One region of the Sporosarcina trichiuri genome, then DNA from elsewhere that is predicted to be linked to it. Evidence: riboswitches for the same ligand, from Rfam matches in the RefSeq annotation. Region 1 holds a riboswitch; the other holds the start of a gene.
The links. A riboswitch is a leader RNA that binds a small molecule or an ion and turns the genes downstream of it on or off. The one in region 1 is predicted to bind S-adenosylmethionine.
Positions count from the first base shown of each region.

Region 2: another riboswitch for S-adenosylmethionine. It lies ahead of QWT68_RS15280 (cyclase family protein); the one in region 1 lies ahead of metA (homoserine O-acetyltransferase MetA).

Region 1 covers NZ_CP129119.1:436,047-441,929, reverse strand. Annotated here, with positions in the region: gene QWT68_RS02545 (TetR/AcrR family transcriptional regulator) at 1-453, opposite strand, end outside; gene metA (homoserine O-acetyltransferase MetA) at 534-1,442, opposite strand; SAM riboswitch class I at 1,521-1,626, opposite strand; gene QWT68_RS02535 (YitT family protein) at 1,700-2,560, opposite strand; gene QWT68_RS02530 (AbrB/MazE/SpoVT family DNA-binding domain-containing protein) at 2,769-3,038, shown strand; gene QWT68_RS02525 (thioredoxin family protein) at 3,081-3,407, opposite strand; gene QWT68_RS02520 (DUF3231 family protein) at 3,548-4,057, opposite strand; gene thpR (RNA 2',3'-cyclic phosphodiesterase) at 4,206-4,787, shown strand; gene QWT68_RS02510 (hypothetical protein) at 4,820-4,975, shown strand; gene QWT68_RS02505 (hypothetical protein) at 5,056-5,742, opposite strand; gene QWT68_RS02500 (mandelate racemase/muconate lactonizing enzyme family protein) at 5,739-5,883, opposite strand, start outside.
Region 2 covers NZ_CP129119.1:2,992,556-2,998,438, reverse strand. Annotated here, with positions in the region: gene QWT68_RS15295 (nicotinate phosphoribosyltransferase) at 1-578, opposite strand, end outside; gene QWT68_RS15290 (DMT family transporter) at 658-972, opposite strand; gene QWT68_RS15285 (DMT family transporter) at 974-1,309, opposite strand; SAM riboswitch class I at 1,448-1,555, shown strand; gene QWT68_RS15280 (cyclase family protein) at 1,664-2,413, shown strand; gene QWT68_RS15275 (NADPH-dependent FMN reductase) at 2,452-3,024, opposite strand; gene QWT68_RS15270 (glycosyltransferase) at 3,314-4,537, shown strand; gene QWT68_RS15265 (HAD-IIB family hydrolase) at 4,500-5,267, shown strand; gene QWT68_RS15260 (methyl-accepting chemotaxis protein) at 5,300-5,883, opposite strand, start outside.

The sequences.
Region 1 (5,883 bases):
GATGATCAGCTTCGCAAGCTGGTCGGGGCTGCTGTCGGTCCGGAAATCCCCATGCTCCCGGCCCGTTTCGATGAGACGGCTGACCCATTCGTAGACAGGCGCATAGACGCTTTCCCATTCCCGCAGATGCTCGGATGAAGCGAGACCCGCATAGATCATCGCCTGGATTTCATGATGATCACGGCTGACCCGGAAGATCGCATCCACGAATTGGGCGAGCTGGGTACGGAGAGAGACTGCTGGATCGACAGCTGTGATGACTTCATCCAATGTAGCCTTCACCATCACTTCAGCGATTGCCGGCATCAAAGACAATTTGGATGGATAGTACAGATAGAACGTTCCCTGTGCGACTCCGGCATCTTTGACGATATCGGAAATGGTCGTCTTGTCGACGCCCTTTTCCGTGAACATCCGGATGGCCGACTGGAGAATGGTCTCCTGTTTGTTCACTTGCACCCCTCCTCGAACTGACTGACTGTCATTCATTATAGCACAGGCGGCTGCATCGTTCAAACCATGCAGCCCATCCATCAGCACCAGTCATATGGCGTCTGCTGATAGACATAATAATTCAGCCAGTTGGAGAACAGGAGATGGGTATGGGAGCGCCATGTATTCAGCGGCGTCTGGTCCGGGTCATCATTGGGGAAATAATGGAGCGGCATGTCGATATCCAGCCCTTTGGCGATGTCCCGGTCATACTCTTCCTTCAGCGTGCAGGCATCATATTCCAGATGCCCTGTGATCATGATATTCTTCCCGTCGTTCGACAGGATGATGAACGGACCGGCTTCCTCAGATCCAGCCAGTACGGACAAATCGCGATGAGCAGCCAGTGCCTGCTCCGAAATTCCTGTATGCCGTGAATGCGGAGCGGGGAATTGGTCATTGAACCCTCTCGCAAGGCTCACTGTCGGATCTGTCAGCGTATGGCTGAAGATGCCGAAGCACTTTGCGCTGAGCGGCTGTTTTTCGATTCCGTAATAATGGTACAGTGCAGCCTGCGCACCCCAGCAAATATGCATGGACGATGTCACATGAGTCTCTGCCCAGTCAAGGATCTGCTGGATCTCAGACCAGTAGTCCACTTCTTCGAATTCCATCTGCTCGACGGGTGCGCCGGTCACGATCATGCCGTCGAAACGCTCCTTCTCCACCTCGCGGAACGTCTTGTAGAATGAGGCCAGATGCGTTTCACTCACGTTTTTCGAAATATATGACTCCGTCCTCAGAAATGTGATGCTGACCTGGAGAGGTGTATTTCCGAGAAGCCGCAGCAGCTGCAGCTCGGTCTTCTCCTTCTGGGGCATCAGGTTGACGATGAGTATCCGGAGCGGCCGGATGTCCTGCGTGGTTGCACGCCCCTCTTCCATGACAAAGATCTTTTCTTCTTTCAGCAACTCACCTGCAGGCAGTGCTTCGGGGATTGTAATCGGCATATGGTTCCACTCCAATTCCAGCCAGTCAAAAGAACTCCCGCCAGTCTCTTGAGAGATAGCGGGAGTTCTGTAACGTCCATCTTATCTCTCAAGACAAAGTCTTGTGGAAGTAGCACCTTCCTGGATCATCCAGGGGTTGCTGAAGCGTCATAGGGCCAGTTCCCTCAGCTTCTCTTGATAAGCATATTCATTTACTGACCAGTATACCATTTCTAAATTGTTTGTATAGTGTTTTCTTCTGCACCCGGAAGTGCTGTTCAATCGTCGAATTGGGCGCGTGAGAAACCTCTGCCCAATATTTCGGAGGCATTCAGGAAGATGACGAAAGAAGACGGTTCCTCCTCCTGGACAATTTTCTTGAAATAGATCGCTTCCGACTGCTCGACGACACAGAGGATGATCGTCTTCTCAGCATTCGAATAGCCGCCGAGCGACTTCACTTTCGTCAGACCCCGGTTCAGTTCGTCACGGATCAGCTTCTGTACGGTCTCCTCCTGCTCGGTGATGATCAGGATCAGTTTGGTCGGTGACGTTTGCAGCTGGACGAAATCGATCACTTTGCTCGTCACGTAGATCGCCATGAGTGCGTACAGTGCAAGCTCCAGATCGAATACGAATGCCGAGACGATGACAACGACACCATCGACGATGAGCTGCGCAAATCCGCTTGAGAAGTTCGTATACCGTTTCAGGATCTGGGCGATCAGGGCAGTTCCGCCTGTCGACCCGTTGCCGCGGTAGACAATCCCGAGTCCGATACCGAGCATGATACCGCCATAGATCGAACTGAGCAGCGGATTGTGGATCGGCGTCTCGATCCCCGTCGTCAGGAAGATGAAGAACGGGACGGCGATCGTGCCGACGATTGTCCGCCAGCTGAAATCCTTGCCGACCAGCACAAGACCGAGAATGAGCAGCGGCAGGTTGATGAGCCACTGGACGTACGCCGGATTGAACCCGTACATTTCATACACGATCGTGCTGATCCCCGAAACACCGCCGGCCGCGATCCTCGCAGGGAGCAGGAATATGGTGAAGGCCAGCCCGACAAACGCAGAACCGGCAATGATTTGAATGTAGTCGAACAGCGATGATTTCTTGAATTCCGTAAATGTCATGGTATTCCTCCATTCCTGCTAACTGTACTATTCTATCAAATTTAGCAGGTGACGTGACGAACAACTTGCCGTCAAAGATGAAGTCATCCAATTCGGAACAGTTCAGCTTCTATTCCATTCGACAAAAACTTCCCTAATTTTTTGCATTCCGGTTTTTCAATATGTATGATTATAGAAGAATTGTAGTGCAATTGAAGGGGGCCATGGAATGAAGAATTTAGGCATACTTAGAAAAGTGGATCACCTTGGAAGAATCGTGCTTCCGAAAGAACTGAGGACCAGTCTGCATATCCCGATCGGACAGCCGCTTGAATTCTTCACAGAGGACGACCAGCTGATTCTGCGGAGCTACAGGATCCGGGAAGCATGCGCGGTCACAGGTGAGATCGCTGATGACAACTTCCGGCTTTCCAACGGCATGTACGTCAGTCCGAAAGGCGCACAGCTCCTGCTCGGCGAGCTAAATGACAAATTCTAAAAAAGCTGCCGCCCGGAAGTTGACTCTTCCGGGCAGCAGCCGTCATACTGATTTTCGCCCCGGGTTGTCCAGGAACGCAGTAATCTCCTCTTTTGTCTTGCGGTCTTTGCTGACGAACCTGCCTGCTTCCCTGCCTTCGCTGTAGACGACGAAACTCGGAATTCCGAAGATATCGAGCTCAGCACATAGATCGATGAACTGATCACGATCCACATACACAAATTCATATTCGGGATAATCCGCTTCGATCCCCGGCAGCCATGGGTCGATTACACGGCAGTCCGGACACCAGTCTGCGGAAAACAGGAACACGGTCCGCTCTCCTTGCTTACGTTCTTCAAATTGCTCAACAGATACTAATTTCTCCATGACAGTCTCCTCCTTTTCGAGTTCCAGTATAGCATCGGCTCATGTCCTGGTCAGCTGACCGGCTTCAGTATGTACGGCATAACACAAAAAGACAGCAAGTCCGGCAGTCCGGATTGTCTGTCTTTTTGCATGTCCCTGCATTATTCCGTATGTTCCGTCTTCAGCAGTGGCGGCGGGATGACCCAGCCTTTTTCTTTGTTCATCTTGAGCAGTTTCGCACCGTACATGATTTTGTCCTGCAGGAACTTTGCAAACATGGCTGCGATATCCTCCCGCAGACACTGCCCCATCACCTGGCTGCATGAGACCAATGCCTGGCCGACGTTGATGGAGATGGCAGCGCTGATTTCCGGATCCACGAATCTGGCGCCTGCAGGGATGTCATCCGGGTTGCAGACCGGACGTTCGGGAAGGGTCGGCGGCGGCATGATGCCGTTCTCCTTCAGGACGTCTTCCAGTTTGGAATCCTGCTCCTTCATCATCTCGATCGCTTCTTTGATGAGCTTTTTCAGGTCCTCGTCCCCTGCATGGTTGAGAAATGCCTGATAAGAGCTGATCAGACCTTTGTTCGCACCGACATATGCCCAGCAGCCGATCACTTCACCGTAATGCATCGGTTCGTCTTTTGGATTTCCGCTTAAAATGCCCATGGGTCTCTCCTCTTTTCATTTGTAGTCACTTTCAGACGTAGTATCCGCAGAACGCGACAGACCATCCAAGGAAAAAGGTACCAATCAGTTCGCACGTATGTATACTTTGCGTTCTGTCTGCTACACTGACTGCAAAGGAGGACGTCCAATGGCACATTATTTCGCAGCAATCCCAATCCCTTTTGACCTGATCGCTGGGACCATCCGTGAATTGAACAGCCGTTACGACTTTCCGTCCCATTACAAAGTGATTCCCCATCGGAACGATTATCACATTACACTCATTTTTTTCGGTGCTCTTACGGACGATGAGAAACACAGTGCAGAAAACGCCCTGAGGACAGCGGCTGCCGAGACACCGCCATTCACAATCAGGATCGACGGCCTGTCGTTCTTCGGCAATCCGTCCGGCCCCCGTGTTGTCACCCTTTCCACAGAGCAGAATCAGCAGCTGACGAGTCTTTATGAGTCGGCCGGGTCCCGGCTTGACGGGATGCTTGCAAAACCTCTGCGCCATCCTTACGTACCGCACGTGACGATTGCAAAAAAGACGATCGACAAGCGGCCGCTGCCTGTGGAGAAGGAACAATTCACTCCTCTCGCCCATCATGTAACAAGTATTACTTTGTTCCGGATCGAGCCACCACAGTCGCCGAAGTATGTACCGGTATCCGTCTATCCGCTGCAGGGCATGCAGCCGGTATCGATTCGCCCCGGCGGACCATACTAACGGGGACACCAAGAAGAAAGGATGCGGTCGGAATGGGACGGGACGAACATACAACCAGCGGGAAGAATTCAGCTTCCCTGCCGCAGACACCTAAGAAACAGAAACTTTCAGCCAGCCGGATGCGGGAGGAAATGGCGCGGGAGATCGCACAGCTCGCCGCTCCGAGGAATGATCGGAAGAAGAAGTGATGAAAAACGGACTTCCAGGAACCCGGCCGGTTCCTGGAAGTCCGTTTCGTTTTACTGCCTGCTAAGCCGATTTTGCTGCATCATTTCCGTTCCTTGTGGTATCGGACCATCCATGTACCGCCCTCTTCATGGATGGCAGTGCCGATCCAGCCTGCCCCCAGGATCTCCTGCTGTGCCTGCGTATCCTCCATCGGCAGATCGACCGGGTCGTCATCAGCCAATTCGAGTTCGCCAGCCAAGTATTTCAGCATGACATAACGGGTCAAGTTTCCGTATTTCACGGTCAGCGATGCGATGTGCATGCCGAGTGCCAGCTTGTCCTTAAGGCTCGCGATGTTGAAAGGAGAGACGGTCGTACATAGATAATTGAACCGATCCGTATCCACTGTATCGAGAACTATCCGGCCGAGCTGGAGCTGGATTCCATTTCCCTGATAGTCCGGTGACACATTCGTTATTTCCGAGTACAGGACGGACTGCCATTCATCTGATGGAATACCGGCGTCCCTTCCGAGGTGCTCCGGGTCTTCCCCCGGATCGAGCAATGCCCGGAACGCTATCAGGCGGGCCCCGGCTCGGACGCCTGCAATTATTCCGTTCCCTTCCAGGATGCAGATGAATTCCTCATCCGTCAGCGGCTGGAGAAATGCTTTTTCCGCCAGGCCGCCAATGACTTCTTCCTGCAGCCGCTTGATGTCAGGCAGGTCATTGATCGTCAGCAGTTCAACAGGAAGCCGGGTGCCGTCCTTCAGTTTGACTGTCTTCATAAGGCAGTCACTTTGTCCTTGAAGACGGTCAGCTCCGCCAAGACAGCCTCATCGATATCGACACCGAGTCCCGGCTTGCTGCTCAGGCAGATGAACGGCACGTCGTAGTGCAGATCACCAACATCCTTGCTGAACTTCAAA
Region 2 (5,883 bases), 500 kb from region 1:
TTGGCGGCCCGCACGTTGCTCGTCGCTTCGACGCCCCCGATCACAGCGGCCCGGGCCCCCCATACAGCCGCATCCATCTCCTGGGCCCTCCTGCTGCCGAACTCCATGACCTGCTCGTCTTTCACCACTTGCTTGATGCGGCTCGCTTTCGTCGCGATCAGCGTCTGGTAATTGACGATGTTGAGGAGTGCCGTCTCGATCAGCTGCGCTTCAGCCAGCGTCGTCTCCACGCGCATGATCGGCTCGTTGCCGAAGACGGTTTCCCCTTCCTTCATGGAATACAGATCCCCCGTGAATCGGACGCCTCTCAGATAGTCGAGGAAATCCTCCTTATAATGCAGCTCTTCCTTCAAGTAATCGATATCGCTGTCAGTGAACCGGAGCTTGCGTAAATAATCGAGCACCCGCTCGAGTCCTGCGAAAACGGCATACCCGTTGCCGAAGGGGAGTTTCCTGAAATACAGCTCGAAGACCGCCTTCTTGTCATGGATGCCTTCAGCCCAATACGTTTCCATCATATTGATCTGATACAGGTCTGTATGTAGTGCCCAGCTGTCATCTGTATACTTTGAGCTCACGTCTATTCGCCTCTTCCGATTTGTTCTGTAGGAATGCTTGTCCATCCCTTTACCCTTTTCAACCGATTTCCTAACTGCTTCAACTGAACAGTTTCAGGCCGGCTGCACTTGCAATGATGCATGCCAGAAACAGCATTCGTTTCCAGCCTGCGGATTCCCCGAACAGCAGGATGCCGATCAGGACGGCACCGGCAGCACCGAGCCCTGTCCAGATTGCATACGCAGTCCCCATCGGAATCGACCGCATCGCCAGCGACAGGAAAACGAATCCCCCGCCGAATGACACGATCAGCAGAGCAAGCCGTCCCAGTGTCTTCTTCTGTATGAACCAGTTGATGCACATGACTCCGAAAATTTCACCGAAGCTTGCGATCACGAGATATATCCACGCCACCTCATGCACCTCCCTCTTCCGCATCACTCGGACCGGTTGTCAGCTTGATGCCGATCACCCCGACCAGGATCAGCCCGATGAACAGCAGGCCGACCGGCTTCAAGTGTGTGCCGAATACAAGAGTATCGACCAGCACGATTGCCGCCGCCCCGCTGCCTGTGAACACCGCATAGACAGTCCCTGACGGAATCGTTTCGCATGCTTTGATGATGAAGAAAAAGCTGAAGATAATGGCAAGCGCTGTTCCTGCCCATTCAAGAGGTGTGTCTGCATGGCGGAGTCCGACGACCCAGAACACTTCAACGACCGCTGCAAGAACCACATAGATCCAAGCCAACTGAAAAACCTCCGTCCCTCTTTCCTTGCTATAGAGGAGTATACCAAACTTCTCAACAGGACAACTGTAAAATCATTGTTGCTTTCTTCCGCCGCGCATGATACTATCTATTTACAGTTTTCGAACAATTTAATAAACTTCTCATTCAGAGAGATGGAGGGACTGGCCCGATGATATCTCAGCAACCAGCCGTAACGGCCGAGGTGCTAACTCCAGGGAGTGCCGACTGCGCTCCGAAGATGAGAGCTGACATACTGTGTATTCAGAGAAGACCCTCATCTGCTTGGGGGTCTTCTTTTTTTCATTCAACAGCAGCCGGGTTGCCGGCAATAAACGATGAAGGCGGGATTTGAGATGACGACACAAACACAAACTGATGTACTGACTGCACTGGCAGCATTGAAATCGAAAGAGTGGGTGGATCTGACGCATACGTTCGGTCCGGACTCCCCTCATTTCTTCATGTTCGAGAACGCCGAGTTCAAGACGCTGTTCAGCCATGATGACGGGTTCTTCGCCCAGCAATTTTCGTTCGCGGGCCAATACGGCACCCATATCGACGCACCGATCCACTTCGTACGCGACACACGGTACCTGAATGAACTGGAACTGAAAGAACTTGTGCTGCCGCTGATTGTCATCGATCAATCGGAGAAAGCGGCAGCAGACCATGATTTCACCTGCTCGAAGCAGGACCTTCTCGCATTCGAAGAAGCAAATGGCCCGATCGAATCGGGTACGTTCGTCGCACTGCGGACGGATTGGAGCAAACGCTGGCCGGATGAAGCCGCTTTTTGCAACAAAGACGAGGACGGGAATAACCGGATTCCCGGCTGGGGTCTGGATGCACTGAAATTCCTGTTCGAGGAACGCGGTGTGAAAGCGGTCGGTCATGAAACGTTCGATACCGATTCAGCCGCGGATTTCAGGAGAAACGGCGCCCTCCATGGGGAATATTATGTCCTGGAACAGGATACGTATCAGGTTGAGCTGCTGACCAATCTCGACAAACTGCCGACGCGCGGCGCTGTCATCTTCAACATCGTGCCGAAGCCTGAAAAAGCGTCCGGCTTCCCTGTACGATCGTTCGCCATCCTGCCATAACAAAAACGCTCTGCCCGATCATCGGCAGAGCGTTTTTGTTATGCTTTCTTTCCGTGGATTTCCGTCATGCGCTCATAGAAATCGACGAAATTGCTGACGACCGAATCGAGGAATGCGACAGTCGGCTCATCCGTAAGCTCGTCGTCCTCGCTCAGCTTGTTATGGATCGAACCGATGTACACTTCGTTATTCGGTAGGATGAGCGGTGAAAGGCCGGGATTGGACAGGATCTCCCGCAAGTGGATCTGCGCCCGCACACTTCCGAACACGCCCATCGAGGAACCGACGATGAATGCCGGCTTATCGCGCAATGTCGCTTCCCCGCCGCGGGACAGCCAGTCGAGGGCATTCTTCAAAGCGCCCGGAATGGAGAAATTGTATTCCGGTACGGCGAAGAGGACAGCGTCCGAATCTTTGACATCTTCCTTGAACGCGCGAGCACCTGACGGCGGATCGTTCTCGATATCGACGGAAAACATTTCGACATCATTAATGGACACGGGTGTAATGTCAAGCTTGTCCGCATAGCGTTTCTGCATGAAATTGATAAGACGTCTATTGTAGGAAGCCGAACTTGTACTTCCGATGATCGCTTTTACACGAATTGGCATAGTGGAAAACTCCTTTTGATTTATCTTTATTTCAACATATTTTATCGTATCACGTTTTTCGGGCTGCCATAACTATTTTGCTCATCCTCCGCAGATTTATCCGCACTCCCTCCACAATATTGCCCGGGATGGTGATTTTCGGCCCACTTCTTCTGTCTTTTACATTATCGTTAAGAAGATTTAAATGGTTTCCATTAAAAATATGTTTACATTCCCTTAACATAGGGTATTAAACTATTACGCTTATTTTTAATGTTAACGATTTTTATATATATTGGAGGAGTGTAATATGGCAAAAACAATCTGTATGATTTCAGACCATGGCGATCCGCTGGCATCCCTGGGGACAAGTCAGGCTGGAGGACAGAATAATTACGTGAAGCAGCTGGCTTTGGCACTGGATGCCCGCGGGCATTCTGTCGATGTGTTTACACACTGGGCTGACGAAACGGCTCCTCAATTCGAATCGTTCGGACAGCGCTGCCGTGTCATCCGGGTGGCTGCCGGCCGGAAAGGGTTCGTCGCAAAAACGAAAATGATACAGCTCCTTCCCGCGTTTCTTGCTGAAATGCTGACTCTGCAGGATTTTTCCCGATATGATATTCTGCATACCCACTATTGGCTCTCCGGGCTTCTCGGAATACGCCTTACTGAAATGCATTCCATACCCTGGTTCCATACTTCCCATTCGCTCGCCGTTGCAAAAGAACAAGCAACGGGTGTGCGTGAAGCACGCCGTCTGAAAGCGGAACGGGAGATTCTCGCTTCCGCCACTACAGTCATCGCCACTTCACTGACGGAGAAAGCGCTGATCCAGTCGTCCGTGAAACAGCCTGCCCCCATCTCGGTCATTCCGATCGGTGTGGACAGTGCGTTCACGCCTGACAAGCCTTCTCCCCTCCAGCCGATGACATTCACCTTCGCCGGGCGTCTGGAGAAAACAAAAGGCATCTATACGCTGCTCCGCGCATTCAAGCTGTTAACCCATACCAACCTTCTATCCTCCCCAGTTAAGCTCCGTGTCATCGGCGGGGATGAAAAGCAGGTGGACCCGGTTACGAAGCAGCCGATCTCAGAGGAATTGAAGAAGGCGGTACAGGGGATCGAGGACCACGTCGAGTTTCTCGGCTGCCAGCCGCAAGACCGTCTGGCTAAGGAGTTCCGTGACAGTCTCGCCGTCATCGTCCCTTCCTATTACGAATCGTTCGGTATGGTCGCTGCGGAAGCACAGGCCTGCGGAAGCCCTGTCATCGCATCCAAAGTAGGCGGACTCGGCGACATCGTGCTGGATCAGAAAACAGGGTTACAGACGGCTCCCGGCAATGTGAAGGAACTCGCCTCCGCAATGGGATTACTGGCAAAACGACCCGATATCGCCAGACAGCTCGGCCGGAAAGCTGCAGAATTCGCTAAGCAGAATTTCGACTGGACACGCATCGCGAGAAAAGTGGATAAATTATACGAAGGAGCCGGCTATGCACTCAAAGACACATATGTTGGCAACCGATCTTGACAATACGCTGGTCGGCATGCCTGAAGAACTTGAGGAACTGACCATTCTTCTCAAGCAGGAAACGGGAGGCGTCTCGCTGGTCTACGTAACCGGCCGTCATGCGGATTCCGTGAAGGAACTGATGGCAGCCGAACACCTGCCGATACCGGATCTTGTCATATCAGATGTCGGGACAGCCATCTGGCACATGCCTGACTGGAAGGAAGACTCCGCATGGCAGGAAAAGATGACAGCGGATTGGAATCCTGATTCCGTGAAAACTTGCGCGGGACGTTTCCCTTCCCTGCAGTTGCAGAACCTGCCGGATGACCGGCGCGTGTCGTTCACTACGGAAGGCGATACAGCTGCTGTCCGTCAGTTCCGGCAAGCGTTGGAGAAGCAGGCGATTCCTCACGAATTCATCTTCAGTTCCAATCGGGACGTGGATGTGCTGCCGAAGGGGGCCGGAAAAGGGAATGCGCTGGACTATGTAATCCGGACATACGCGCGTCCGGATGTCCGTCTGCTTGTCGCCGGAGATTCCGGAAATGATATCGATATGCTTGATCGTGAGTGGCCGTCCGTCATTGTCGGCAATGCACATCCGGAACTGCAGGCGATATCCGATCGGCAGACCCTGTACCGGGCGGACCGGCACTGTGCAGGCGGTATCTGCGATGCCTGGCAATATTTTTATGGGTCAGCGAACTCAACCGAATATAAACCGAAAAAGCTGTCCGGCAAGTCGTGATCGACTTGTCCGGACAGCTTTTTTCCTGTTGCTTACAATGTGAACTTACGAACGGATTCCTGAAGCCCTTCCGCCATTCGCGCAAGTGTTTCCGAGGCGGCAGCGATTTCTTCCATGGACGCCGTCTGCTCTTCGGCAGTTGCGGCGATCGTCTCTGCATGACTTGCGGACTGCATCGCGATGGCTGCCGTCTGTCCGACGACTTCCGCCATGCGGGTGGATTCTTCCCTGTTCCGCATCGTACTTTCCGAAACACCTTCAATTTGGCTTGAAATACTTTGGATGGACTCTGAAATCTTGCTGAAAAGCGCGCCGGTTTCTTCCACAAGCCCCGTTCCCAGTTTGACCGCTTCGTTCCCCCGTCCGATTGCAGACACCGAGTGACCGATATCCTGCTGGATCGCCCGGATCAGGGTACCTACCTGAGCTGCGGCATTCGACGACTGTTCCGCAAGTTTCCGGACTTCATCCGCAACGACAGCAAATCCTCTGCCATTTTCCCCGGCTCTCGCCGCTTCGATCGCAGCATTCAGCGCAAGGAGGTTCGTCTGTTCGGCGACATCAGTGATCAGCCCTGCAATCTTACCGATTTCAGCAGATTTGTTTCCGAGTTCGT